One region of the Enterobacter mori genome, then DNA from elsewhere that is predicted to be linked to it. Evidence: riboswitches for the same ligand, from Rfam matches in the RefSeq annotation. Region 1 holds a riboswitch; each other region holds the start of a gene.
What was found. A riboswitch is a leader RNA that binds a small molecule or an ion and turns the genes downstream of it on or off. The one in region 1 is predicted to bind thiamine pyrophosphate.
Positions count from the first base shown of each region.

Region 2: another riboswitch for thiamine pyrophosphate. It lies ahead of thiM (hydroxyethylthiazole kinase); the one in region 1 lies ahead of thiC (phosphomethylpyrimidine synthase ThiC).
Region 3: another riboswitch for thiamine pyrophosphate. It lies ahead of thiB (thiamine ABC transporter substrate binding subunit); the one in region 1 lies ahead of thiC (phosphomethylpyrimidine synthase ThiC).

Region 1 covers NZ_CP104285.1:242,812-250,322, reverse strand. The annotation lists gene purD (phosphoribosylamine--glycine ligase) at 1-54, shown strand, start outside; gene N2K86_RS01245 (DUF1481 domain-containing protein) at 114-806, opposite strand; gene hupA (nucleoid-associated protein HU-alpha) at 818-1,090, opposite strand; gene N2K86_RS01235 (YjaG family protein) at 1,277-1,867, opposite strand; gene nfi (deoxyribonuclease V) at 1,909-2,580, opposite strand; gene hemE (uroporphyrinogen decarboxylase) at 2,590-3,654, opposite strand; gene nudC (NAD(+) diphosphatase) at 3,693-4,466, opposite strand; gene rsd (sigma D regulator) at 4,562-5,059, shown strand; TPP riboswitch at 5,114-5,223, shown strand; gene thiC (phosphomethylpyrimidine synthase ThiC) at 5,302-7,197, shown strand; gene thiE (thiamine phosphate synthase) at 7,197-7,511, shown strand, end outside.
Region 2 covers NZ_CP104285.1:3,086,363-3,093,873, forward strand. The annotation lists gene N2K86_RS14570 (ADP-ribosylglycohydrolase family protein) at 1-816, shown strand, start outside; gene N2K86_RS14575 (PfkB family carbohydrate kinase) at 813-1,766, shown strand; gene N2K86_RS14580 (GntR family transcriptional regulator) at 1,740-2,486, opposite strand; gene thiD (bifunctional hydroxymethylpyrimidine kinase/phosphomethylpyrimidine kinase) at 2,529-3,329, opposite strand; gene thiM (hydroxyethylthiazole kinase) at 3,326-4,096, opposite strand; TPP riboswitch at 4,132-4,229, opposite strand; gene N2K86_RS14595 (hypothetical protein) at 4,505-5,005, opposite strand; gene N2K86_RS14600 (DUF1493 family protein) at 5,093-5,422, opposite strand; gene N2K86_RS14605 (STM2901 family protein) at 5,416-5,880, opposite strand; partial or broken gene N2K86_RS22705 (DUF4225 domain-containing protein) at 6,267-6,362, shown strand; gene N2K86_RS14610 (hypothetical protein) at 6,429-6,743, opposite strand; gene N2K86_RS14615 (diaminobutyrate--2-oxoglutarate transaminase) at 7,372-7,511, shown strand, end outside.
Region 3 covers NZ_CP104285.1:711,888-719,398, forward strand. The annotation lists gene araC (arabinose operon transcriptional regulator AraC) at 1-346, shown strand, start outside; gene N2K86_RS03395 (DedA family protein) at 465-1,232, shown strand; gene thiQ (thiamine ABC transporter ATP-binding protein ThiQ) at 1,263-1,964, opposite strand; gene thiP (thiamine/thiamine pyrophosphate ABC transporter permease ThiP) at 1,948-3,558, opposite strand; gene thiB (thiamine ABC transporter substrate binding subunit) at 3,534-4,517, opposite strand; TPP riboswitch at 4,549-4,649, opposite strand; gene sgrR (HTH-type transcriptional regulator SgrR) at 4,686-6,341, opposite strand; gene sgrT (glucose uptake inhibitor SgrT) at 6,430-6,582, shown strand; gene N2K86_RS03425 (sugar efflux transporter) at 6,703-7,511, shown strand, end outside.

The DNA.
Region 1 (7,511 bases):
TTTAGCCGTCAGGATATCGGCTATCGCGCGATTGCGCGCGAGCAGGGGGAGTAAGGGAGCCGTCTGTTCCCCCCTCACCCTAACCCTCTCCCTCAAGGGAGAGGGGATTTACGTCAAAAACTCTTCTCTGTCGGCTGCCAGGTGCAGAAGTCTTCGTTCGCCACCAGCAGCAGCTGAGAGCCTTCCGGCGCTTCAAGCCACGCCACACTCACTTCCATTGATGAATGACGCTGACGGCGTTGAATGTGTTCGGTTGCCCAGGATTCGAGCTCAGGCTTGACCGTCTGCCCTTCGCAGGTTGTCACCGTCCCATCGGCATGCCAGCGCCCCTGGCGCAGCACAACGCGTCCCAGACGAAGCGCATCGCTGGTCTGGCGGATTTGTTCGGCACGATAACGGTAGAGGGCGATTTGATCGCTGGAAAGCTGCTGTTTTTGATCGCTGACTTCACGCTGCATAAAGCTCAGCTCGCCATGGTCGTCAAAACGCACTTTCACATGTTCGGGGGTCTTGCTGTAGACGTTCAGTTCAATCAGCGACAGGTCATCTCCCTGCCAGCGATATTCCGCCGTCGACGTATTGCCGCTATGCCACGGGCTGAAGGCAGAAAGCAGATGCACTTCGCCGCCGGAATCTTTGCGCCAGATCCTGACCGCGCCCTGGTTGTCCGCGTAACCGCTGGCGGTAAACGGAGGGGGGGAGGAATCGTGGCTACAGGCTGACAGTAACAGCACGCCTGCCAGCGCGAGCGTTCCACGCCAGAATGACAAAAGGGGCGTTGCCGCCCCTTCGTTAAAACTGTTCACTGCCACGCGTCTTACTTAACTGCGTCTTTCAGTGCTTTACCAGAAACAAATGCCGGCACGTTAGCTGCGGCGATTTTGATTTCTTTACCGGTCTGCGGGTTGCGGCCAGTACGCTCAGCGCGGTGGTTCACTTTGAAGGTACCGAAACCAACCAGTTGTACAGCATCGCCTTCTTTCAGAGACTCAGTAATAGCAGCCAGGGTAGATTCCAGAGCAGCTTTAGCCTGCACTTTAGACAGATCAGCCTTGTCCGCAATTACATCAATCAGTTGAGTCTTGTTCATAAGTTATCCTTTCAATGTGTTTATCGCTTGCTAAGCATCGAGTGCGACGAAAATGCCAAAAAAGCACTCTCCTGCATACACGCACCGATAGCCACTTTTTTTCGCCCCCCAAATGTAGACCAGACGGGGGGCAGAAGGGAAGAGTCGAGGAGCGACAAAACAGGCGTTAAATCACGTTTTGTTGTCTCATTGGTTAAAAATTATACCAATATTGCTCTCGCCGGCCTCACGTAAGTCCGCGCGCAGCCCTTTTATCAGCTCGATATCGCGTTCTTCGCACTCTGCCAGCAGGCGGAAAATTTCCCACTGGATGTCCCATTCCTGTTCAACCGCCGGGTTGGCACGCAGCTCTTCGTCGGTCATTTCACGACCTTCCTGGGTCATTTCCAGCATCGCGACGGTGGTAATGGATGCTTTACTGACTTCGATGGCGTGCTCCAGCGTTTCTCCACTCAGACGGGAGTGGATCAGCTCGCTCAAGGCCACGCAGGCATCAATAGCCGGGTAGACACCGTACAGGTCGAAATCATCCGCTACCGGGATCGCCTCTTCCAGCTTTTCAAGCTGAGTGTCAAAGTTCACCTTCGCGTCTTTGACCGTCAGCGTCTCCCAGATTAAATCCAGGATACGACGATAAATCTGGCCTTCGCCAAACGCCGTCTGCTTGCAGAACGCGGCATAGTTGGGATACATGCGCTCGCACAGGCAAGCCATAAACGTCACGTGCTGCCAGCTTTCCAGCTTCTCAAGGCGCAGATGAATCGGGTTTTGTAACATGATGATGTCTCGAATCGAAAATTAGCCGCAGTTTACCTGAATCACGGCTGAATTTCCTGCCAACGAATGAATGCCGGACGCGAGGAGGCGACAGCATCGGCCCAGCGCGTCGGCTCCGGTAAGCGGTAGCCCTTCATGCAGCGCTGTACCCACGCCAGGGCGCTGTCCATGCTCACCCGATGGCCGGTAGCGATAAAGAGCGGGTTACAGCGCGCCTTGCTGCGCCAGACCCACGCTAACTGCTCACCTTTATGGATAAGCGGCGCCAGCGCGCCCGGCTCGGCGGAGAGAGGTTCAAACGCGCCGCACAGGCGTTTCTTGGCAACGCCGATGGTCGGCACATCCACCAGCAGCCCAAAGTGGCTGGCAACGCCTAAACGGCGCGGGTGTGAAATACCGTGTCCATCAACAAACAGCAGGTCAGGTTTTTGCGAGAGTTGCTCCCACGCTGCCAGCAGCGCGGGATATTCGCGAAAGGAGAGAAAGCCCGGTATGTACGGCATGGTGGTCGCGATACGCGCCACCTTGTACTCCACCAGCTCAAGCGAAGGGTATTTCAGTACCACCATCGCCGCTCGCGTCACTTCCCCACCCTGCTCGAATCCGACGTCCGCTCCGCCAATGTACTGCGGGGGATCTTTATCCAGACGATCCTCGCGGATCACCGATGAGGCCAGTTCGATTTGTTGAGCGCGTAGCGACGCGAGATCCATAACCACTCCTTACTTGTGATACTGGGCAGAAAGCCGATGCACCGCCTCCACAAATACGCCAGCGTGTTCTGGCGGCACATCCTGATGAATGCCGTGGCCGAGGTTAAAGACGTGGCCTTCACCCTGACCAAAACCAGACAGTATAGTCGACACTTCTTCTTCAATGCGGGCTGGCTGAGCATAGAGCATGGACGGATCCATATTACCCTGCAGCGCGACTTTGTCGCCCACGCGACGGCGCGCATCGGCGATATCAGTGGTCCAGTCCAGGCCCAGCGCGTCACAGCCGGTCGCCGCCATCGCTTCCAGCCACTGACCGCCACCTTTGGTGAACAGCGTCACCGGCACGCGGCGGCCTTCGTTCTCCCGCAGCAGGCCGTCGACGATTTTATGCATGTAATACAGGGAAAACTGCTGATAATCACGTCCGGTCAGCACGCCGCCCCAGGTATCGAAAATCATCACCGACTGTGCACCGGCTTTAATCTGCGCGTTCAGATAGAGCGTGACGCTCTTCGCCAGCTTGTCGAGCAGCGCATGCAGGGCCAGCGGCTCGGCGTACATCATCTTTTTAATCATGGTGAAGGCTTTGCTGCTGCCCCCTTCAACCATATAGGTCGCCAGCGTCCACGGGCTGCCGGAGAAGCCAATCAGCGGTACTTCACCTTTCAGCTCGCGGCGAATGGTGCGTACGGCGTTCATCACGTAGCCCAGTTCGCCTTCCGGATCGGGGATTGGCAGCTTATCAACGTCAGCTTTGCTCTTAATCGGTGAGCTAAAGCGCGGGCCTTCGCCGGTTTCGAAATAAAGCCCAAGGCCCATCGCATCCGGAATGGTCAGAATATCCGAGAAGAGGATCGCAGCATCCAGCGGGAAGCGGCGCAGCGGCTGGAGCGTCACTTCGCAGGCCAGCTCGGCGTTTTTGCACAGCGACATAAAATCACCCGCCTGCGCGCGCGTGGCTTTATACTCTGGCAGATAGCGTCCCGCCTGGCGCATCATCCACACCGGGGTGACATCAACGGGCTGGCGCAGCAGCGCACGCAGATAACGATCGTTCTTCAGTTCGGTCATTTTTGCAGTTCCTTAAGCGTCATGGCCTCAGTGTAACACTACTCATACTCGGCCCGACACATTGCCACGGTATCTTCTATCAGCCGACGCGCCACCGTACCCGGCGGAGGTAACAGCGGTAAATCGTCATAGCGATACCAGTTCGCTTCCAGCAGTTCTTTCCGATCGATAACGATCTCGCCGCTATCGTATTCGGCCATAAACGCGGTCATCAGCGACATCGGGAACGGCCAGGGCTGGGAGGTGACATAGCGCAGGTTCTTCACCTTAATACTGCTCTCTTCCATCACCTCGCGCGCCACCGCCTGCTCCAGCGTTTCGCCCACTTCGACGAACCCGGCCAGCACGGTGTGAATGCCGTTGCGATGACGAGTATGCTGCGCCAGCAGGATGGAATCCTCCCGGCGGATAGCGACGATAATGCACGGCGCAATTTGCGGATAATAGCGTTCGCGGCAATGGCTGCAGAGCATCGCCCACTCGGTTTTGCTCGGATGCATGGTATGACCGCAGTAGCCGCAGTATTTATGCGAGCGGTAAAACTCCGCCAGCTGCACGCCGCGCCCCGCCAGCTGGAACAGACCGACATCCTGATCCAGCACCTGACGCACAGATCCCATATCCTGATGACGCGCTTGTTGGATCAACCACACCGGCTCGCCCTGCCACTCACCGATCCACAGCGCGGTTTGTCCTACCAGATCGAACGTTTCCGCCGTGCCATGGGGGATTTCACCGGCGGGCAGCCATAATTTTTGTTCGTGACTGACGATCCACCAACCCAGATCTGATTTTTCAATAATACGATCCATATCTATTGCACTACCTTCGCTTCACTGACATGTTGTTAGCATTGTGGTTACATTTTGGATAAGCAGATTCAATCCTAAACCTTGCGGAGTTGACCATGTTAAACCAGCTAGAAAGCCTGACTGAGCGCGTTAGAGGAAGTAACAAACTGGTGGATCGCTGGCTACATGTGCGCAAGCATCTACTCGTGGCTTATTACAATCTGGTCGGTCTTAAGCCTGGCAAAGAATCGTTTATGCGGCTGAATGAAAAAGCGCTGGATGATTTTTGTCAGAGCCTGGTCGACTACCTGTCCGACGGCCATTTCAATATTTATGAACGCATTATCCGCGAAATGGAAGGGACAACACCGTATTTAGCGGCCAGCAAACTCTGTCCGATGCTGGAAGCCAACACCCAGCAGATCATGGATTACTATGATTCCACGCTTGAGAACGCCATCGATCACGATAACTATCTTGAGTTCCAGCAGGCGCTTTCCGACCTTGGCGAAGCGCTGGAAGAGCGATTCACGCTGGAAGATAAGCTGATCGCCCTCGTGCTGGACAATGACTTAAATATCAGCAATGAAGAGAACGTCGCGCGCCCTGCTTGAGTTCTTAATCGTTAACGAGTAATTTACAATCATTCGCCCCTCTCACGAGGGGGATTTTTCTTGTCGGAGTGCCCAGTGTGAAAGCACGGGCTGAGACCGTTAATTCGGGATCCGCGGAACCTGATCAGGCTAATACCTGCGAAGGGAACAAGAGTCACACTGCTGTTGTATCGCCTGAGGGCGATCCTCTCTTGCTTCATCCGTCGTCTGACAAGCCATGTCCTTCACTTTTGGAATGAGCTATGTCTACTGCAAAACTGACCCGCCGCGAACAGCGCGCACAGGCCCAACACTTCATCGACACCCTGGAAGGCACCGCTTTCCCGAACTCCAGACGTATCTACATTTCCGGCTCGCAGGCCGATATTCGCGTCCCGATGCGTGAGATCCAGCTCAGCCCAACGCTTATCGGCGGCAGCAAAGAGAACCCGCAGTTTGAAGACAACGAAGCCGTGCCGGTATACGACACCTCCGGCCCGTATGGCGATCCCGATGTTGCAATTAACGTCCAGCAGGGTCTGGCGAAGCTGCGCCAGCCGTGGATTGATGCGCGTGATGATAGCGAAGCGCTAAACGAGCAAAGCTCTGCTTACACCAAAGAACGCCTGGCCGACGACGGTTTGGACGAGCTGCGATTTACCGGCCTGCTGACGCCAAAACGAGCTAAAGCGGGCAAATGCGTGACCCAGCTGCACTACGCGCGCCAGGGCATCGTCACGCCGGAGATGGAGTTCATTGCCATCCGCGAAAACATGGGGCGCGAGCGCATCCGTAGCGAAATACTGCGCCACCAGCATCCGGGTGAAGGGTTTGGTGCTCGCCTGCCGGAGAACATCACGCCGGAATTTGTGCGTGACGAAGTGGCTGCCGGTCGCGCCATTATCCCCGCCAACATTAACCACCCGGAATCCGAGCCGATGATTATTGGCCGCAACTTCCTGGTGAAGGTCAACGCTAACATCGGTAACTCGGCCGTCACCTCCTCCATCGAAGAAGAGGTGGAAAAGCTGGTCTGGTCCACGCGCTGGGGCGCGGACACGGTGATGGACCTCTCCACCGGCCGTTATATCCACGAAACCCGTGAGTGGATCCTGCGTAACAGCCCGGTACCGATTGGCACCGTACCGATTTATCAGGCGCTGGAGAAGGTCAACGGCATTGCCGAGGACCTCACCTGGGAAGCCTTCCGCGACACGCTGCTGGAGCAGGCTGAACAAGGCGTGGACTACTTCACCATTCACGCGGGCGTGCTGCTGCGCTACGTGCCGATGACGGCGAAACGCCTGACAGGCATCGTCTCCCGCGGCGGTTCCATCATGGCGAAGTGGTGCCTTTCCCATCATCAGGAAAACTTCCTGTACGAACACTTCCGCGAAATCTGTGAAATCTGCGCCGCGTATGATGTCTCTCTCTCGCTGGGCGACGGCCTGCGCCCGGGCTCCATCCGCGACGCCAACGATGAAGCGCAGTTTGCCGAACTGCACACGCTGGGCGAGCTGACCAAAATCGCCTGGGAGTATGACGTGCAGGTGATGATTGAAGGCCCGGGCCACGTGCCGATGCAGATGATCCGCCGCAACATGACCGAAGAGCTGGAGCACTGCCACGAAGCACCGTTCTACACGCTGGGGCCATTGACGACCGACATCGCTCCAGGCTACGACCACTTCACCTCCGGCATTGGCGCGGCGATGATCGGCTGGTTCGGCTGCGCCATGCTCTGCTACGTGACGCCGAAAGAGCACCTCGGCCTGCCAAATAAAGAGGACGTGAAGCAGGGGCTGATCACCTACAAAATTGCCGCCCACGCGGCGGATCTGGCGAAAGGCCATCCGGGCGCGCAAATCCGCGATAACGCTATGTCGAAGGCACGCTTTGAATTTCGCTGGGAAGACCAGTTCAACCTGGCACTGGACCCGTTCACCGCCCGCGCCTATCACGACGAGACCCTGCCGCAGGAATCGGGCAAAGTTGCGCACTTCTGCTCCATGTGCGGGCCAAAATTCTGCTCGATGAAGATCAGCCAGGAGGTGCGCGACTACGCCGCCGCACAAACCATTGAAGTGGGTATGGCGGACATGTCAGAAACCTTCCGCGCCAAAGGCGGCGAAATCTACCTCAAAAAAGAGGAGGCGTAATGTACCAGCCCGATTTTCCCCCGGTGCCCTTCCGCTTAGGGCTTTATCCGGTAGTGGACAGCGTGGAGTGGATAGAGCGTCTGCTGAAGGCTGGCGTTCGCACCCTCCAGCTGCGCATCAAAGATAAACGCGACGAAGAGGTGGAGGCCGATGTGGTCACCGCTATCGTGCTGGGGCGTCGATATAACGCACGCCTGTTTATCAACGACTACTGGCGGCTGGCCGTTAAGCACCAGGCGTATGGCGTGCATCTGGGTCAGGAGGACCTGGAAACAACGGATCTGAGCGCTATCCGCCAGGCTGGCTTGCGTCTT
Region 2 (7,511 bases), 1.9 Mb from region 1:
TCGATGGCGCTCTGTCTGGCGGATGCAATTATCGAGTGCGACGGGCAGATTAACGCGGACGTTATCGGCAAGCATATTCTTCACTGGGCGCTCGATTTTGACGCGTTTAATAAGAACGTTCTCGGCCCCACCTCGAAAATTGCCCTGAACGCCATTCGCGACGGCAAGCCGGTGAGCGAGCTGGAAAACAACGGCGTGACCAACGGGGCGGCGATGCGCGCCTCTCCGCTGGGCTGCCTGCTTCCGGCCACGCGTCTGGAGCATTTTGTTGAGCAGGTGGCGCTGGCCTCCAGCCCGACCCATAAATCCGATCTTGCCATTGCCGGTGCGGTGGTGATTGCCTGGGCGATTTCCCGCGCCGTCGACGGCGAAAGCTGGCAGAACATCGTTGATGCCCTGCCGGGGATCGCCCGCTTTGCGCAGGAGGCGAAAACCACCACCTTCAGCGCGTCACTCGCGGCGCGTATTGAACTCGCGCTGAAAACCGTACGAGAAGCCAACGGGATTGAGTCCGCCAGCGAGCAGGTGTATCAGCTCGTGGGTGCAGGAACCAGCACCATCGAATCCGTTCCGGCGGCCATTGCGATGGTCGAACTGGCGGGAACCGACCCAAACCGCTGCGCCATTTTATGCGCCAACCTGGGCGGCGATACCGACACCATTGGCGCAATGGCGACGGCCATCTGCGGCGCGCTCCACGGCGTGCAGGCCATTGACCCGACGCTGAAGGCCGAACTCGACGCCGTTAACCAGCTCGATTTTGGTCACTATTGCGAAAAACTCCTGCACTACCGGGAGCAAAGGGAGGGCGTATGACTTCTTTGGCTCAGCGCCTTGAAACCTTGCACGCCACGCGTCCGGTGACGGTGCTGGGCGCAGCGGTGATAGACGTTATCGCCGACGCTTACGCCCTGCCCTGGCGCGGGTGCGATATCGAGCTTAAACAGCAGGGCGTCAATATCGGCGGCTGCGCGCTCAATATCGCCATCGCCCTGAAACGGCTCGGCATTGCGGCGCAAAATGCCCTTCCCGTCGGCCACGGCGTGTGGGCGGATATTATCCGCAACGCCATGGCGAAGCAGGATCTGCACAGCGCAGTGGAAGCCGATACGGGTGATAACGGCTGGTGTCTGGCGCTGGTGGAGCCAGACGGCGAGCGCACCTTTATGTCCTTTAGCGGCGTCGAGAACCAGTGGCAGCAGCGCTGGCTGGATGCGCTTCACGTTCCGCAAAACAGCCTGGTCTATTTATCCGGCTATCAGCTAGCCTCGCCGTGCGGCGAGCTGCTGACACGCTGGCTGGAGGAGTTGCAGGATGTGAAGGCCTTTATCGATTTCGGTCCCCGCATCGCGGATATCCCCGACGCGCTGATGGTGCGGATTATGGCCTGCAGGCCAATTGTGTCGCTCAATCGTCAGGAAGCGGAGCTTGCCGCAGAAAGACTGGGCGTTGAAGTGGAGACCCTCGGCACGCAGTGGCAGCAGCGTTTCGGTGCCGCGCTGATTGTGCGCCATGATAAAGACGGTGCCGCATGGTATGACGGTGACGTCTCGGGCGTTGTTCCGGCATTTCCGGCCACGGTGGTGGACACCATTGGCGCAGGCGACAGCCACGCGGGCGGCACGCTTGCCGGGCTGGCGGCGGGATGGTCGCTGGCAGCCGCCGTTCTGCTGGGGAATGCCGTGGCGTCCTGGGTGGTCAGCCATCGCGGCGGCGATTGCGCACCGACTCGCGACGAATTACTCCTCGCACACAAAGACGTATAGGTCGCTGCGGCAGTAGCTGATGCTGTACTCAATCGGCCGGTGCTGTTGGTCAAGCGCAACCTGCTTGATCACCAGCACCGGTATTTTTTCATCCATCTTAATGTGTGCCTGAAACTCGCTGTCCGGCATACGGGCGCTCACGCGCGAACGGGTGCGCTGCGGGAAGATATTCTGGCTGCGGAAGTAATCGTACAGCGAGACGCCAATCGCATCGGGGTCGTGGATGAATCCCGTTGGCACCCATGACTCCTCAATCGAGACGGCGTCATCGTCAACGTAGCGAATACGCTTGAGCAGGAAAACCTCGCTCTCAGGGGGAATTGAAAGATGGTTCGCCACCTCTTCGGGACACTTCACCACCCGCTTGTTGACCCACAGCGTATTGGGCTTTTGACCACGCAGGACCACCTGTTGAGAGAACCCGCGCGCCTCTTTCAGCGAATACTCGAAGATGTTATTGATTTGCGTGCCATAGCCACGGGAGCGCGTGACCACGCCCTCTTCCTCCAGCGCCTGCATCGCTTTACGCACGGTAATGCGCGACACGCCGGTTAACTGGCTCAGATCGCGCTCGCCGGGCAAAATATTCCCGTGCTCCAGCATGCCGCTTCGCACCGCATTTTTTACCGTTTCGGCAAATTTCAGGTACAGCGGCGTGTTGTCCGGCGCGGCGATCCGTTCATTCAGTTGAGCGATTAACCGGGTATGCGCTTGTTCCATCTCTGTTTTCTCAGGCGTGGTGTTTCCTGCCAGTATACTGGGTTACCACCATGCATGAAAATGATGAACCGGCCCAATACCGTGACCCACTTCCAGAGTATCGGCTTTTGCCAGCGCCGCGGAGAGCCAGATTTTCGCTTCGCGCACCGTGTCGGCCCAGCTGTCATGCCGTGGACGCAACGCCGCCAGCGCGGCAGAGAGCGTGCAGCCCGTACCGTGGGTATTTTTGGTCTGCACGCGCGGCGCGGTAAAACGCATTTCGCCGTCGCGAGTAAAGAGCCAGTCCGGGCTTTCGGCATCGTCAAGATGACCGCCCTTCATCAGCACCGCACCGCAGCCCATCGCCAGCAGCGCGTTCCCCTGCGCTTTCATTTCACGTTCGTTTTGCGCGTGCGGGGCACTCAGCAGCGCGGCGGCTTCCGGCAGATTGGGCGTGATCAACGCCACCTGCGGCAGCAGCTTTGTGCGCAGCGTCTCCACGGCGGAGTCGGAGAGCAGCGGGTCGCCGCTTTTTGCCAGCATGACGGTATCCAGCACCACGTTTTGCACCTGATAACGCTTAAGCCGCTCGGCCACCGCTTCCACAATGTCCGTTTCGGCCAGCATACCGATCTTGGTGGTATCGATGCGGACGTCGCTGAACACCGAATCCAGCTGCGCGGCAACAAAATCCGGCTCGATACGGTAGACCGACTGCACGCCGCGGGTGTTTTGCGCCACCAGCGCGGTAATGACGGAACAGCCGTATGCGCCAAGCGCGGAGAAGGTTTTAAGGTCAGCCTGGATGCCCGCGCCGCCGCTTGGATCGGTACCGGCAATGGTCAGAGCGTTAATCCGCTTCATACCTGCTCCTCCAGCGTATAGAGCGCATCCAGGAACGCGCTGGCAAAACTGCCCGGCCCTCGAGACTGCGAAACGGCCACCGTTCCGGCTCGCTTCATCAATCCGCAGGCGGCTGTGACGTTATCCAGCCGGTCGCCCGGCAGCGAGCAGCTCGCCGAGACGACGGCAGAGAGCGCACACCCGGTGCCCACCACGCGCGTCATAAGCGGATCACCGCCCGTTACGGTGCGCGTGCGCTGTCCATCGGTGATGTAATCCACTTCTCCCGTGACCACGACAATTGCATTCGTCTGACGCGCCAAAGCCTGCGCGGCAGGCACCGCGCTGGCTGCGGTGTCGGTGGTATCAACACCGCGCCCGCCCGCGCTCATCCCGGCAAGGGCAAGGATTTCAGAGGCGTTACCACGGATCGCAGCTGGTTTCAGAGAGAGGATTTGATGGCAAAAGCGGGTACGGAACGCGAGCGCGCCAACGGCAACCGGGTCGAGCGTCCAGGGCTTACCAGCCGCCACCGCGCGTTCAATCGCCCGACGCATCGACTGGGCGCGCGGCGCGGTCAGCGTGCCAACGTTAATCAGCAGCGCATCGGCTATTTCAGCAAACTGCTCGGCTTCTTCGGCTTCAATCACCATCGCTGGCGATGCACCGAGAGCCAGCAACACGTTGGCTGTGAAGGTCTGTACAACATCGTTAGTCATACAGTGCGTGAGCGGGGAACGGGCTCGGAAGTGGTGTAAAACGTGTAAATCGAGCAGGTCAGGCTGCATGGGTTCGCTCCTGCCTTGCGTGAAGAAGCGATGACCGGGAAGGCATCTGACTTCCCTACGCTGGCATTATCCAGATCAGGTAATACGGGTATTTCTCAGCCTTCAACGAAGAAGGGCACCCCGAGTCATGTAGATTGAATCTCTATACTTTTTGCCAGCTTAGGGGAAGTGGGTTGCTGTTGCAAGCCCCACCTTTCCGGTCATCGCATCTGCATCGCTCCACCAAACACACGCGCCTACCTGGGGATCACACAGGCCAAAGTAAACGCACTACGAACGAAGTATTCAACGGGCATTAAGGGAGGGATGCGCGCTTAGGGCATTTCATATTGATATCAAGAGTGCCCAGTGTTGGTAATTGCGATGGTATAATTCATACCGAATAGAATAATACTTCGTGAAGTGTATTTATTTTCCTGCAATACTCTGGATTAAAGACGTAAACTTTGAATCTAATCTTTTATTATTTGCTTTTAATCTCTCCAATTCAGAGTTAAAAACTTTATGATACTCCGAAAATTCGTCTTCACTTAATGTATCAAAGTTATCTATTAATTTTAAACAAGTTACTTTGGCATCAAGCACGCACTGCTTATAGAATGTGTCACGCTGTGAAATCAATTCATTCAAAATGATACTCTTTGGTTCTGCAAAGACCGTGTTATTTCCTTGCAATTCTTTTATAAAGCCATCTATCTTATCATATGAATCTTGAAAAGCAATTTCAAACTCCCGCGCCTTGAGTAACGTTTCCGTCTTAAATTTATAAAGAGCATCTTTGTCGTTCTTCTTTTTTACTAATTTACTGTTCCTATAGCTCAAGAAAGATAAAACCAATGCAACTAAGGAAAAAATCAATCCAATTTTATTTACGATGAAGTTAACAACCTCTGATGCCAACTCAATCATTTCTTAATCTCCTTTTAATCCCTGTAAATAATTCTTAATTTTATCACGGATAAACAAGTCAGTATTTACTGGGGGCGGTGTGCCCCCTCATTCGTACAACCATCTTCCGGCTTTAGCTGATTCGATCAGCATGCCAACATTGAAATCTGGTACAGGAACAGGCTCTTTTTTCTTAAATGGATTCCATGAAACAGGCTGGTCAGGATAGTAAGTTTCTATTTTAAAGTTTCCCCGTTCAACCTTGAACGCATCGAAAAACGTATCCATTAACTCACCAGCTTCAAGCTCATCAAGACTCAAATCAGTATCAAGATCCGTTTCAGGTGTTAGCTCTACTTTCTTGAACTTGAATAGGTACGTGCCAGCGTAAGGCCGTACAAGCTCATAAACGCGCTGCTCAACATTATTATTTACCATAACTTATCGTTACCCCGCGCTATAGCATTGTAGTCTCGGATAGTGCGATAGGTGATTTGAGAGATATCAGAAGCTAAGATAATCCACCCCACGACAGGAATAGCCCTGCCCGTAAAGGTTCCAATGTTAGCTACCGCCCTGATTCTGATTGTAGAAGGTGGATAACCACCAATAACGGAAGGTAGTTTGATACCGAAAGGGAACTGCGCTTTTTTGAACACTTTTCGTGAGGCTTTAGACGCATAGGATGTTCCCTTTTCAGCACCGTTTGGTTTTGCCCTTGTTGGGAGAGTATTACGCCCAGATACAATGGCAACTACTGCACCGAAATCAACAAGACCTAAACCAAGTTGATCAACAACATTTTCACAGAAGACCATGAAAAATAGCTCGGAGGCGGTGAGGTTTGATCGCCCCGCATAGAAGTATGTTCCGTTAAGTTCCTCGACAGTATCCACATCTCAACCCTTATGACTCTGCATATATTGCAATCATAACGACTGATTTACAGACAGTCACCCCTAAACCATGGCGTTAGCAGTATGAGTTAAGAAGATAATACGAGGGAGCGCAACGCCCCCTTGCGCCCTTTTTCATCTTTGTACATAGCCCACGCATCCGACAGGGTTAGCACTTTTTCCGGTTCGGCTGGCGACTGAGGTTCCAGGAGTTCAGAAAGAACAATTATCTGCTGTTGGGGCAAGAGTGGATTTCATGCAGCCCTGCGTTCTGACGCGCTCAAATTACGATATTCAGATTTTGGCAATCTGTAAGGCATCGTTCTGAATTTGAAGGAGCAAAAGACCGGAAAAACCCGTCCTATTATGCTGACAGCGAGAGCGCTCGAAATGGGATAACACGGATCAAATTTGTCGAAGAGATAAAACAGGTCGTAGAGAAAGAATTTGAAACAGCGCGACGAGCCAAAACCGATAATGAAGATTGTCGGTTATGGTGTTAAAGCAAAAGTGATTTTCGACCTATTAACAACAGAAAATGGAACCAGTTAATCCTTGATAGTTTTTCGGTAACGCCAGGATTTATAGGAAATTACCGGCGGCTGTGCGAAGGACATAACGGCAACCCCAAAGATCATCGCCAGCCCCCATGCAACTGCTCTGTCAGGTGAGCTGAAGACGGTAAGTAGCAGCAGGATAAAGGTACACACAGCCACCACTCCCGCCAAGGTAACAAAACGTCTGGCGAGGTCATTTATGGCCTCTCCAAGCGTTCCTCCATATTTTTCAATATTGTTTTTTATCTTCTGCAATTCGGGCTGCGTAAAGCCAGAACGTAACAAAGCCTCATCAGTCACTTTCATATTGTATCGTCCTTTATCTTCCAGGAGTGGTTTCTCAATCACTGATTGTGCAAGCAATCATACTGATGAACTTTACAGCAATCCTGCCGAAACTTTGCGGCAGACTCTACCGCCCTTTCCTTAGCCCTGGTAGTACCAAGACGTTACAACCAAACCACCCAAAGCGATCGTAAAACGTCTCAATGCGGGTTTTTACGAGATTCACGGTGATGGTTTTGTTATATCGTTTAGCCTTGATGAGAACGGAATTACCGATGCCTCATGGAATAAAACGAAAGGTCGCGACCACGGCATTTTGCAGGTTAGGCAGAAATAACGTGTTCAAGGAGGCTATGCGCCTCCTTTTTCAACAGCGAAAAGCACGATTTGTCACACTCTTTTCTCTACTTTTACAGTTCTGACAAACCCATCATAAGCGGCTGTTTTTATTATGCATAAAGTGCAACTTTCTTTCTGAAAACGGGGATAACCCTCCCCCTGTGCTCTCTGTCACAAAACAGTAAACAAATTAACCATTGAGCCTCGTGGCAAAAGGCTCTATATTGGCGGCGTTTTTTTCAGGCCCCATCTGTTTTTTAACTTTTTATTCAATCGTGGCTCATAACGAAGCGGCGGTTGTAGGAGTGATATGATGACGGATAAAGTCCGTATTGACACCGTAGATGCCCACAAAAGCAACGAAACCTATCTGGCCCGTCAGGCCGAGTTTGAATCTAACGTCAGGAGTTATCCGCGCAAACTGCCTTTAGCCATCACTAAAGCAGAAGG
Region 3 (7,511 bases), 470 kb from region 1:
CAATGAATCGCTTAACCCGCCGCTGGATAACCGCGTCCGCGACGCCTGCCAGTACATCAGCGACCACCTCGCCGACAGCCAGTTTGATATTGCCAGCGTCGCCCAGCACGTTTGCCTGTCGCCTTCACGTCTGTCGCATCTGTTCCGCCAGCAGCTTGGCGTGAGCGTGCTGAGCTGGCGCGAGGATCAGCGCATCAGCCAGGCGAAGCTGCTGCTCAGCACCACCCGAATGCCTATTGCCACCGTGGGGCGTAACGTGGGCTTCGAAGATCAGCTCTATTTCTCTCGCGTATTTAAAAAATGCACCGGGGCCAGCCCGAGCGAATTCCGTGCGGGATGTGAATAAACGGTAAACATTCAGGTGAACTTCAGGAGCATCTTGTAAACTATTCAGACAATTGATGCCTTGACGCGGTGCGGGGCGCTAAGCAGAATCGCTGATTCGTTTTCTGACCGGAATAGTTATGCAGGCATTGCTGGAACACTTTATTACCCAGTCCGTCATGTACTCGCTCATCGCCGTAGCGCTGGTGGCGTTTCTGGAATCGCTGGCGCTGGTTGGGCTGATCCTGCCCGGCACCGTGATGATGGCAGGGCTTGGCGCACTTATCGGCAGCGGTGAGGTTAATTTCTGGCAGGCGTGGATGGCCGGGATTATCGGCTGTTTACTCGGGGACTGGATCTCCTTCTGGCTCGGCTGGCGCTTTAAGAAGCCGCTGCACCGCTGGTCGTTCATGAAAAAGAACAAGGCCCTGCTGGATAAGACCGAGCATGCGCTGCACCAGCACAGTATGTTTACCATCCTCGTCGGCCGCTTTGTCGGGCCAACGCGTCCGCTGGTGCCGATGGTGGCGGGGATGCTGGATCTGCCCGTTGCGAAATTCGTGGTGCCGAACATTATCGGCTGCGTCTTCTGGCCGCCGTTTTACTTCCTGCCCGGCATCCTGGCCGGAGCGGCAATTGATATTCCTGACGGAATGCAAAGCGGCGAATTTAAGTGGCTGCTGCTAGGCACGGCGGTACTGCTATGGCTGGCGGTCTGGCTCTGCTGGCGGCTATGGCGCAGTGCGAAGGCAAATGTCGATCGCCTGACGCGCTATCTTCCGCGTACGCGCCTGCTCTGGCTGGCTCCGTTAACGCTGGGTGTGGCTGTCGTGGCGCTGGTGGCGCTGATTCGCCATCCGCTGATGCCGGTGTACGGTGAGATTTTATTAAAAGTGGTGAGCCGTTAAGGTGTTCTCCCTCTCCTGTGGGAGAGGGCATCAGACCTCACGAATACCTAAAAGTGAAGACGCCCCCGCCCTACCACTCAGCAGTTCTTCTGTTTTTCCATCCCACAAAATACGCCCTTCGGCAATCACCACCGATCTCGGCGCAATCCGCGCGGCATCCTCAATACTGTGCGACACCATCAGCATCGTCAGCTGCTGGCGCTTGCAGACGTCCTGCACCAGGGCGAGCATCTCCTGACGTAGCGCGGGATCGAGCGCAGAAAAGGGTTCATCCAGCAACAGCACCGGCTGCGCGCGCACCAGACAGCGTGCCAGCGCCACGCGCTGACGCTGACCGCCGGAAAGCTCACCCGGCAGCCTGTCGATGAACTCGGTGATCCCCATTTGCGCGGCAATACTCTCCAGCTTTTGGCGCTGGGCGTCGTTCAGCTTGAGTCCCGGATGCATTCCCAGCGCGATGTTTTGTCGCACCGTCAGATGGTTAAAGAGGTTGTTTTCCTGAAACAGCATCGAGACCGGACGCTTTGCCGGCGGAGTTCGGGTATGGTCCTGGTTTTCAATCACGATCGATCCGCTCGCCGGTTGCAGAAAACCGGCAATCAAATTAAGCAGCGTACTTTTCCCCGCGCCGCTTGGGCCAAGCACGGCAATCATCTCCCCCTGACGCACGGAGAGCGTGAAGCGCATCGGCAAATGCTGGTAAAGCCAGGTTACATCAGTCAGTTCTAACATCACGCCCCGGAAGTTTTTCGATAACGGTGAATAACGCAAAGCACAGCAGCAGCAGTAAGAGTGCAGTGACGGCACCATCCTGGCTGCGGTAGGAGCCAATTTGCTGGTAAAGCCAGAACGGCAGGGTGCGGAAGTCTTCATTACCGAAGAGTGCCACCACGCCAAAATCGCCAATCGACAACACGCAGGCAAAGGCCAGCGCCTGGGCGAGCGGACGTTTCAGGGCGCGGAGTTCCACCACTTTCAGCCGCTGCCAGCCCTGCATACCCAGCGACTGACACAGCAAACTGTAGCGGCTGTTCACGTCGCGCATCGGATTTTCCAGCACCTTGAGCGCGTAAGGGATAGCCATCAGTGCGTTGGTGAAAATCACAATGCCGTCGGCGCTTTCCGGCAGACCGATGGTGCTGTTGAACAATAAAAAGAAGCCCGTCGCCAGCACGATGCCCGGCATCGCCAGAATCAACATGCCCGTCAGCTCCAGCATTTGCCCGGCTTTTTCCGCCTGGCGAGCGTAGAGTTCACGGCTGCTCCACAGCAGCATCATGGTCAGGAGGACGCACAGTAAACCTGCCCCCAGCGCGATACGCAGCGAGGTCCAGGTAGCTTGCCAGAGGACGGGCTGTTGCAGGACGGACATGAGATTAAGGTTAAGCCCGTCAACGATAACGGCCATCAGCGGCGGCAGCAGTAGCAGAAGCGCCAGCGCGATAAGGATGACATCGGCGACGCGGCTGTGCAGGCTGTCCTGCGGATCGCGCCAGCCGGCTATCTGATTACTGCCGGGAGGAAGGGCTTTACTCAGCCGCTGGCTCAACAGCACCAGTACCAGACAGCACGTCATCTGGACTATCGCCAGCAGCGCGGCGCGACCGGGATCGTAGTCGTAACTCAGCGCCTGGTAAATCGCCAGCTCGATGGTGGTGGCCTGCGGCCCGCCGCCGAGTGACAGCACGGTGGCAAAGCTGGCGAAGCAGAGCATGAAGATTAATGCCGCCACGGGTGGGATCTGGCGGCGCAGCCACGGCCATTCGACAAAGCGGAAGAATGACCAGCCGCGCATGCCAAGCTGAGCGGCAATCTGGCGTTGTTCGCCGGGAATGTTTTCCAGCGCCTGCAAAAAGAGGCGCGTTGCCATCGGCATATTGAAAAACACGTGCGCCAGCAGAATGCCCTGCAGGCCGTAAGGAGAGAAGGTCCATTCCAGACCAAGCTGGGCGAACAGCGACGCCAGCCAGCCCTGGCGACCGTAAACGCTCAGAATACCAAATACCGCCACCAGCACGGGCAGGATCAGCGTCATGGCGCACAGGCGCAGCAGCGCCTGCCTGCCGGGAAAACGCCGCCGATACAGTGCTCGCGCCAGAAAAATGGCCGGGATCGCCGAGAGCAGGGCAGAGAGAAACGCCTGCCAGAAGGAGAACCGGATCACGTGCCAGAGGTAGCTGTCGTGCCAGAGGGCAAACAGGTCACTCTCCGGCGCGTTAAACCACAGTGCAAGGAATGCCCCCAGGCTGACCGCCACCATCAGCAGGGCGGCGAGCAGACCGGGGATTAACCAGCCGGGAATCAACGGCTGACGGCGCGTTGCCATTCACTTACCCATGCAGCACGCTGCGCGGCGACCTGCTGCGGTGTAAACTCCAGCGAGGTTGTTGGTTTGGTCAACTGCTCGAAACCTGCTGGCAGCGCAACGTTAGTGACCGGATACATCCAGTTGCCCGCTGGAATGGCGTTCTGAAACGCCGGTGAAACCATAAATTTCAGGAACTTCTCGGCTAGTTCCGGCTGTTTGCTGGCGGCGGTACGCGCTGCCACTTCCACCTGCAGGTAGTGACCTTCAGCAAAATTCGCCGCAGCGTAGTTGTCTTTCTTCTCGGCGATGATGTGGTAGGCCGGAGAGGTGGTGTAGCTCAGCACCAGGTCGCTTTCACCTTTCAGGAACAGGCCATAGGCTTCGCTCCAGCCTTTGGTCACGGTGACGGTTTTGGCGGCCAGTTTTTGCCACGCTTCCGGTGCTTTATCCCCATAGACCTTTTGCATCCACAGCAGCAGGCCCAGCCCCGGCGTACTGGTACGCGGGTCTTCATAAATCACGCGCCACTTCTGGTCACTTTCGACCAGCTCTTTCAGGCTCTTCGGCGGGTTTTTCAGCTTGTTCTTGTCATAGACGAAAGCAAAGTAGCCGTAGTCGAACGGCACAAAGGTGTCGTTTTTCCAGCCGCCCGGCAAGTTAACGGCATCTGCCGCCACGCCGCTTTTGGCAAACAGTTTGGTTTGCGAGGCGGCTTCCAGCAGGTTGTTATCCAGCCCGAGCACTACATCAGCCTTGCTGTTTTTCCCTTCCATGCGCAGGCGGTTGAGCAGCGACACGCCATCTTCCAGCGCGACGAACTTCAGCTCGCAGTCACAGTCAGCTTCAAAGGCTTTTTTGACTACCGGGCCAGGGCCCCAGTCGGCAGAGAAGGAGTCATAGGTGTAGACCGTCAGGACGGGTTTGGCAAAAGCAGGCAGCGCAAACAGCGCCAGCAGAGGAAGAACGTTTTTTAACACTTTGCACCTCAAAGTTGAGTGGCAAAGGATTTTGAGCGACAGCCTCAAATCCCTTCGCCGGCGTTATCCGGATCAGGTTCGACGGGTATTATCTCAGCGCACATCTGTGATGCAGCACCCCGTTGAGAACGGCGCTATTGTAATGATTTGGTGAATATTACGAAAGCGTTATGGCTCCGGCGGCGCAAACCAAGCGGATTTAAAATCAAACCAGCCCAGAGTGTTCATCCGCAGGCCGCGCATACTGCGCTGGCCCTGGATCATCAGCCAGTGGTGAATCAACGGTACGATCGCCTGTTCGGCCAGCAGCTGCTGGCACCACGCAGCAAGATTCATTTCTCCCGCACGCCATTGGGCGGCATCCGCCTGCCAGTCACGGTCGATGCAGTGCTGGATCAGCGGGACTTCATACAGGTGCGAGAAGAGAGAGAAATCGAGCGGCAGGGTAAAGTTGGCGCTGTTAAGCCAGATATCACTGGCGATCTCCCCCTGATGCCATTCGTCATAGTCCACTTCCCTGACGTCTAACGTGACCCCCTCGGCTGCCAGCAGCCGGGTCATGATTCTGGCAATAAAACGATGCTCAACGTGTTCGCGGTAGTAGGTCAGGGTGATGGACTCCAGCCCTGCGGGTTTGTCGCAGTGCACCGGGCGGGCGTGGTGCCAGCGCGGAAGCAGGCCGTACGCCGGAAACCAGTATGTCTGGTACTGCTCTTCCGCATGGTAGATCAGATTGGAAGGGGACAAAACGTGGCTGATCCACTCGCGGACGGCCTGGTTTGCCCCACGGTGGGTGCGGCGGTCAAAGAGGAGATAGTAACAGCCCTCCTCAAGGCGACTCTCCACGGCTTTTTCTCCCGTGGTGGGGCCTTCAAGCGTCAGCCCGCAGCTGAGATCTTCATTGAGATCCGGTAATACCCACACGTTCACTTCGTCAATCAGCGCCCGATAGCCAAAGTAGTCATCGAACGCGCGGATTTTCAGCTGGTTGCTGTTATTGCGGGATACGGAGTAGGGCCCTGTGCCAATCGGCAGGCTGGCAAAATTGTTCATCGATTCCCACTCGCCGGGCAAAATCATCGACGGCACATAGCCCAGCAGCCAGGGAAGCCATTTGTCCTGCTGCGATAGCTCAATATCCAGCGTCCATGCCGTTGGGGAATGGATGCGGGAAATGTGCGAATAAAGCGGTAGTCTGCAGGCGCGTTCCAGAGAGGCGATGACGTCGTGCATTTCCAGCTCGCGACCGTGGTGAAAGTGGATGCCGGGGCGTAAAAAGAAGCGCCAGTGGAGTGAAGAGAGTTGCTGCCAGTGGTGCGCGATATCCGCCTCCAGTTCCCCATTTTCCTCATTTATGCGCGTCAGCCCGCTGAAGATTTGTCGGGCCATGTGGGTTTCAGACCGCCGTAACGCCGTACCGGGCAACAGATTTTTCATCGGACGGTAGTAAAGCACTCGCAGAATATGGCGGCCCTGACGAAAACTGCGTCCGAGATGGGAAACCAGCATCTGGCGCACGGCGGCCTTGTTGCCCACCAGCTGTACCAGCTGATCGATGCGGTCCTGCTCAAGAAGATCTTCCGCCCGCTGCTGCTGCAACGCCAGCCCGGTATAGAGAAAGGTCAGACGCGAGCGTTTGCCGCGCCCCGCCTCCGCTTCCCAGCTTAACCAGCCCTGTTGCTGCATGGTGTTGAGCAGCGTGCGCATATGGCGGCGGGAACAGCTAAGCAGGTCAGCCAGCTCGTTAAGCGTGGTCTCCTGCGATTGCCCCTCGCAGCACTGCCAGAGGCGGATAAATTGTTGTTGCAGACGACCGGAAGGCATAAAAGGGGAACTCCTGACAAAAAACCAGCAATTTATTTATCCCTATATTAGGCCAATAATACTTCCCGATGAAGCGAGGAGGTAAATTATGAAGAGGTCTACCGCACGTCAGTTTTATCAGCAGTACTTTTCAGCGACAAAAGGATCGTCCTGGCTGACCCGCCAGTGTGCAGAGCAACGGCTGAAAATGTTAGAAGAACTGATGCAGTGGGACGTTACGAAACCGACCTCTTCCCGCTAACTCGCCTCGATCATGTGTGACTGAGTATTGGTGCTAATCACCCGCCAGCAAAATGTTTTTGCTGGCTTTTTTCGTTTACTATTTCACCCAATTTCGATTCGCTTTCACAAGGACTTGCGCATGCTGTGGTTGATGACGATGGGGCGACGCCTGAACGGCGTGTATGCCGCTTTTATGCTGGTCGTCTTTATGATGGGCGTGGCGGGGGCGCTTCAGGCACCGACGCTGAGCCTGTTTCTCAGCCGCGAGGTGGGGGCGCAGCCGTTCTGGGTGGGGCTGTTTTATACCGTCAACGCGATTGCCGGGATCCTGGTCAGCCTGTGGCTGGCAAAACGATCCGACAGTCAGGGTGACAGGCGCAGGCTGATCCTCTTTTGCTGTGCGATGGCCGTAGGCAATGCGCTGCTGTTTGCCTTTAACCGTCATTATTTGACCCTCATTACCTGTGGCGTGCTGCTGGCCTCTCTCGCGAATACCGCCATGCCGCAGCTGTTCGCGCTGGCTCGCGAATACGCCGATAGCTCGGCGCGGGAAGTGGTGATGTTTAGCTCCGTGATGCGCGCACAGCTCTCGCTGGCGTGGGTCATTGGACCGCCGCTGGCCTTCATGCTGGCATTGAACTACGGCTTCACCACTATGTTCTCCATCGCCGCCGGGATTTTTGTCATCAGTCTGGCATTGATTGCCTTAGCGCTGCCGTCTGTGGCGCGTGTCGAACAGACAACGGATAAACCTGTCACCCAGGTGAGCGGCTGGCAGGATAAAAACGTCCGCATGCTGTTTATTGCCTCCACGCTGATGTGGACCTGCAACACCATGTATATCATCGATATGCCTCTGTGGATCAGCAGCGATCTGGGTCTGCCGGACAAGCTTGCGGGGATCTTAATGGGAACTGCCGCCGGGCTGGAAATTCCGGCAATGATTCT